Regions from separate parts of the Colwellia asteriadis genome, predicted to be linked through region 1. Evidence: predicted binding sites of a transcription regulator. Region 1 holds the regulator's gene; the other holds the start of a gene.

Region 1 (3,218 bases):
AGTGTCGAAGGTTAATACATTAGTTGCTAGTGGACTTGCTAAGTCATACAAAGACCGACAAGTTGTTAAAGATGTTAGCTTAGCCGTCAGTACAGGGCAAATTGTTGGCTTACTTGGACCTAACGGAGCAGGAAAAACCACTTCTTTTTACATGATAGTAGGGCTTGTACCTAACGATGATGGGCAAATAATACTTAACGACCAAGACGTTACATTATCGCCTATGCATGAAAGAGCAAGACAAGGTATCGGTTACTTACCACAAGAGGCATCAATTTTTCGCAAGCTTTCAGTAACTGATAACATCATGGCTATTTTACAAATACGCAAAGAGTTAAACGAACAACAGCGCCTAGAAAAACTAGAGCACTTATTAGAAGAGTTCAATATTTGTCATATTCGCGATAACTTGGGCATGAGTTTATCTGGTGGTGAGCGTCGACGCGTAGAAATAGCACGAGCATTAGCCGCCGATCCACAATTTATTTTACTTGATGAGCCTTTTGCCGGTGTAGATCCGATTTCAGTTGGCGACATTAAAAAAATCATCATACACTTAAAGCAACGAGGAATTGGTGTATTAATAACTGATCATAACGTACGTGAAACGTTAGATGTGTGTGAACATGCTTATATTGTTAGTCATGGTGAAATTATCGCTCAAGGTGATGCGGATCAAATTCTTGCCAATCAAAAAGTAAGAGATGTATACCTTGGCGAACAATTCACGCTATAGTTATAGCATCAATCCGAATCGTAGAAAAACGTGTTCAATGGGTTATTGGTCACATCATAACCATTAAAAATAATAACAGGAAACCACATAACATCGATGCGCCCTACATTACAGCTCCGTATTGGACAACAGTTAACCATGACGCCACAATTGCAGCAAGCTATCAAGCTCCTGCAATTATCAACGTTAGAGTTACAACAAGAAATTCAAGAAGTGCTAGAGAGCAACCCATTATTAGAAATTGACGAAAGCAGCCAAAGCGATAGCAACGACGAAAAAAATAGTTTAGAAGATGCATTCTCTGCAAACTCTAATGATGCACAAAGTGATAATAACAGCAGTGATGGTAGTGAAGACCAACAGGCTAATATTGACGAAATAAGTACTAGTGAAGCGCTAGAGAAAAGTGATATTCCTGAAGAATTGAATATTGATACTACTTGGGAAGAAAGTTACAGCGCAGGCGTTTCTAATACAGGAGCTGTGAGCAGCGCAAGTGAAGATTACACTTACCAAGGAGAAACGACCGACTCAATTCAAGGTCATTTGTTATGGCAAATGGAATTAACCCCTTTTTCAGATACCGACCGCACTATTGCAACCGCCATTATTGAAGCGGTAGATGACGCTGGCTACTTAACGGTTTCCTCAGAAGATATTCTAGAAAGTGTTGGTATTGAAGACGTCGAATTAGATGAAGTTGAAGCAGTATTAAAACGCATCAATATGTTTGATCCTGTCGGCGTAGCAGCACGCTCAATACCTGAGTGTTTACTCATTCAATTAAACCAGTTTGATAAAAACACTCCTTATTTAGCTGAAAGTAAGAAAATTATTAGCGAGCATATTGATTTACTTGGCAATAGAGATTACCGCCAATTAATGCGCAAAACGAAATTAAAAGAAGATCAATTACGTGAAGTAATGCGCTTAATTCAGAGCTTAAACCCTCGACCAGGTGATGCGGTTATTACTGGCGATGATCAGTATGTTATTCCTGATGTTTCCGTTGAGAAAAAAAATGGTCGTTGGGTGGTTGAACTAAATTCAGATACCGCACCTAAGCTCAGCATAAATCAGCAATATGCTGCAATGAGCAAGAGTATGAAGTCCTCTACTGATGGGCAATTCATTCGTGCCAATTTACAAGATGCAAAATGGTTTATAAAAAGTTTAGAATCGCGCAATGATACTTTATTAAAAGTTTCGAACTGTATTGTACAACGCCAGCAAGGCTTTTTAGAGCATGGTCCAGAAGCTATGCGTCCAATGGTTCTGAACGATATTGCCGAAGCCGTTGAAATGCATGAGTCAACCATTTCACGTGTTACCACGCAAAAATACATGCACACCCCTCGTGGTATTTTTGAGCTTAAATACTTCTTTTCAAGCCATGTCAGTACTGAGAATGGTGGAGAGTGTTCTTCTACAGCAATAAGATCGCTAATCAAGAAACTTATTTTGGCAGAAACACCTGCTAAACCGTTGAGTGATAGTAAAATGGCTGACTTATTAGCCGAACAAGGTATTAACGTTGCAAGACGCACAATAGCTAAATATAGAGAGTCATTATCTATTCCTCCTTCAAATCAACGAAAAAGCTTACTTTAAGTAACTCATCAAAAGGATAACGCTTATGCAAATCAATCTTACCGGTCACCATGTCGACATTACTGATGCGCTTCGTGAGTATGTAAATACTAAGTTTACTAAGCTAGAGCGACATTTTGATCAAATAAATAACTCTCATGTTATCTTAACCGTTGAAAAGCTTGAACAAAAAGCAGAGGCAAACCTTCATATAAAAGGCGGTGAAGTATTCGCTTCGGCTATTAATACTGACATGTATGCCGCGATTGATACTTTAGTTGATAAGCTAGATAGGCAAATTCTTAAACACAAAGGTAAAGCAGCGCAACATTAATTCGACAAAAGTCGCGTAGCATAAAGCCTTAAATCACCTTAATATAAGAGCCCAATCTATGGGCTCTTCCACTTACTTTTAGCAATTTATGAAATTATCAGAGATTTTAACCCTCGACTGTACCTTATGTGCAATAAAAACCACCAGTAAAAAGCGAATTTTAGAAGAGATTTGCCAATTAGCCGCTAATAAGGTTACCGAGCTCGATCAAGACGAACTACTCGATAGTTTGCTTGATAGAGAAAAAATGGGTAGCACAGGTATCGGAAATGGCATAGCGATACCTCATGGTCGTTTGCCAAATAGCAGTAAAGCGGTGGCGGTACTAGTTACAACCGAAAACGCCATTGACTTTGATGCTATTGACAACCGCAGTGTCGATGTTTTTATCAGTCTATTTGTTCCTGAAGATAGCTGCCAAGAGCACCTTAATACGCTACAAAGTATTGCTAAATTATTTAGTGATAAAAAGGTCATAAAGAATGTCCGTAAGTGCACTAGCAACCAAGAACTGTTCGATGTTATTCAACAAGCAAGTTAAACGCTAATGAGTTGTGG
Region 2 (3,218 bases), on a different contig from region 1:
TTGGCTAGTTGCATTTATAGATGAAGCAGAAGTAAAGCCATTATCTTTTTGGTAACTGCCCATAACATCAATAAAACCATCAACTAGAATATTTTCATATAGTGGAACGGCCCAAGAAAGTGTTAATTGTTCGCTACTGTCACCATCGCCATTATATTTATAATACAGGCTCAATTTAGCGTATTGAAAATAAGGAATATTTAAATCTGTTCCTAAACCGGCTAGCCAATTAGTTTCAGGACCAAACTCGGCAACTGGAGTAAAGTATAAGTTTTCGATTACTCCTAACTCAAAAGCCGTTATATGAATACGGGGCGAAACCTCAGAGTAGGTTGAGTTATCCCCATTTGATGATTCTGCTCTGTCCATAAATAAAAACATATCACCCCAACTATTAGCACTAGCATATTCAAAGGTAATAATTTGCCTATGGTTATCTCCTAACTCATAACCGGAGCCATTAAGATAGGTGAACGACGGGCTAGACCAATTGGTTTTAGCCATTGAAGCAGTATTGAACAACACAGCTAGCAAAGTTATCGTTAATAATATGGGTTTTAACATACTTACGCTCCCGTTAGACGGAAAACGGCTAATTGCTCGCTTACTTGACTGGCCGAGTGCTTCATTTCTTCACTCTTAACATTTAAAGTATTAATGGTATCGGCATTACGTTCAACTGCAGACTTAATAGTATGCATGTTATTACTTATTTCGTGAGCAACTGCGCTTTGCTCTTCTGCGGCTGACGCTATTTCTTGTGATTGCAAACTAACAGCCGAGACCTTCTCTTGAATATCTCGCATTAAGCCATTAGAGTTTTCAATATAGCAAGGTTTATCGTTTTCAACTTAGTCATAGCTTACTACGCTCCTTTGATTGTCATCACTAAGTACTCATATTATTAATAGCAATGACGATAGACATTACAATTATCCTAGTTCAGTTTAAGTAAAAGTTCCTATTTTAACTTAAACATAACAAACTGTTATTAGAAGGGGGAAGCTGTTGAGAAATTCAATAAATTAAAAATAGAAGCAAAAATCTACTAGACATAAGGGCAAGGAGTAGGCATAAAAAAAACACCAATTATGAAAATTGATGTTTTTTAAATATTTAAAAGTAGTTAAGGTTACTTTATAAATCGACGTGACGCTAAACCAATCATTCCTAATACCAAAATAGCAATTGTTGATGGCTCTGGTATTGATACTTGTTGCTGAGTACTAATGCGGCGCAAGGCAGTACCAATAAAGTCATATTCCATATAAGCATGACTGTATCCATCTTTGTGTTTACTAACCCTCCCGGTACCTTCATATAAAATAAAGCCACTGGTAACTCCACCAGGTGTAAAGTCTTTTACATGAAACCAAGTTTGATTAACTGCATTAGTATAACCAAAAAGCGGTTGCAATATAGCATTCATGACATTATTTGAAGTGCTATGAGTAGCGGTTTTATATGCCGAGTCTCCACCTGCATTATCAAAAAGTTCAAAAACATTATCAAAAGTAGCTAACTCCCAACCATAAAAGTCTCCACCTGCTTGTAACTGTATCAATATATCATTGTATGAGTAGTTAACAGTCTCACTGAGCTTTAACCAGTCATGACCTGAGTCGGTGTCTGTGAAGTAATTAGTATTGTCAATTAGAGTAGCATTGGCAAAGCTACTAAAGATCACCATTAAAACGGTGAATGCGATAGCATTAAATTTCATTATATATCCCTTTGAATTATATCCATTAATTTATGAAGTAATCTGACTGAGTTTTGATTACTCATTAAAAAAGCAAATTGTGTACCAATAAATAATAGTTATATTATTCAATGACATAAGATAAAAACATCAATAACAACGCTAATAACTGTAAAGATAACTGACACTATCTCTTTGAATTTAAATGATAATAGCTATAACGGAGTACTTAACACTCCTTAAATAATAAAGCCTACAACTAGGTCCATTTAGTATCTTTGTACTATTATCAACACAGATAAATACAAACATAACCTTGATTGTGTCCTCCTTCTTTAAAATAGCGATTATAAACACGTTGCTAAGGTAAGGTGGTTGCTCCCGCCTTGAACCATTTGTAATTAAAACCCACCGCTGAGCACTCTTGTTGTTAACCTTTCCATGTTATCACCATTCCTTTTAAGCACTTTTATTTTCTCTTAACCTTAAATGTCCTTACCCCAAGAAATTATAGGCCGATAGTAAGCTGTGAAAAAATCACATTAGCTCGCTTACGCCATATAGGTACTTCAGCATCTTCTTGAAAATATTTTTGCTCAATTGACCAAGTTAACCACGGTTTTTCAAGCTCTTTTTGTGCATAGTGCTTTGGGTTACTCAGCGCTGAGCTAAACGGAAAGGTATACACTTTTTCTTCAAGTTCACGTTCAATTGCCCGTTGCTGTTTAATATGCATATCTCGCCAATAACGCTCAGGACGACTATGTTGCTGGTCATATTTAACGGTAACGGGATCTAAGTGCCGATAAGCCTCTAAGTCAGGCATATCTGGCAAGGGTAAGCTGTTATCGGCAAAGCGTTGAATTAGCTCCCACTCCATTCGACAAAAGTTAGGGTTATGAGGATTGTCCTTAACGCTGGTTTGTAAAAAAGCACCACTGTAAGTCGCGTGATCTTTATGGGCAATACACAAGGCGTGAGTTGAGCCGCCATATTGATTTTTAAGCTGCATTGAATAAAACGCTTCCATATCACTTAACGGAAAAGTGGCATGTCCAAATTCATTTTTTTGTGGTTTACCTTTAACTCGCCAAGTAAAGCTAATAGTTTGTTTTTCCCGGTCAATATAGGCGCCTTTATAACGACTAAAAATAAGGTTGAAAACAAAGAACATATTAAGGAAAAAGAAGTTCCAACTCAGCGTTGCCACTAAAAACCACCACGGGTAATCAGCATCAACACTGTACATTGCAGGGAGCGCAAATACTGCACACATAACAGAAGCGCTACCACCAAGACCAATAGGGGCAAAGGTGATAAGTATCTTAAATATATTACCTGTCATGCTATATAAAGGATAGAAACGATGTTTGTCAGCAAATATTCTGCCGCCGCTGGTTATTTTTTTGACGTAATCGGCTATTTTTCGAGTAAAGTGAAGGCCATGAAAAACATAACCTTGACTATATCCCCCTTTCATTCCTTTTTTAAAAAAACGATTATAAACACGCTGCTC

Evidence for each region. Region 1 encodes sigma-54, which starts transcription at its own class of promoters, with help from an activator protein. Its sites were predicted from a motif close to GTTGGCACGNNNNTNGNNT; they were not measured.
Region 2: ABD005_RS13175 (PEP-CTERM sorting domain-containing protein) is a predicted target of sigma-54. The motif match lies at 1,794-1,812, and genes of this name have one in related genera.

What each region holds. Positions count from the first base shown of each region.
Region 1 is NZ_BAAAFA010000001.1:568,056-571,273, forward strand. It holds gene lptA (lipopolysaccharide transport periplasmic protein LptA) at 1-15, shown strand, start outside; gene lptB (LPS export ABC transporter ATP-binding protein) at 2-736, shown strand; gene ABD005_RS02385 (RNA polymerase factor sigma-54) at 833-2,347, shown strand; gene hpf (ribosome hibernation promoting factor) at 2,373-2,660, shown strand; gene ptsN (PTS IIA-like nitrogen regulatory protein PtsN) at 2,749-3,201, shown strand.
Region 2 is NZ_BAAAFA010000009.1:41,864-45,081, reverse strand. It holds gene ABD005_RS13185 (nucleoside-binding protein) at 1-564, opposite strand, end outside; gene ABD005_RS13180 (hypothetical protein) at 567-806, opposite strand; gene ABD005_RS13175 (PEP-CTERM sorting domain-containing protein) at 1,133-1,723, opposite strand; gene ABD005_RS13170 (hypothetical protein) at 2,211-3,218, opposite strand, start outside.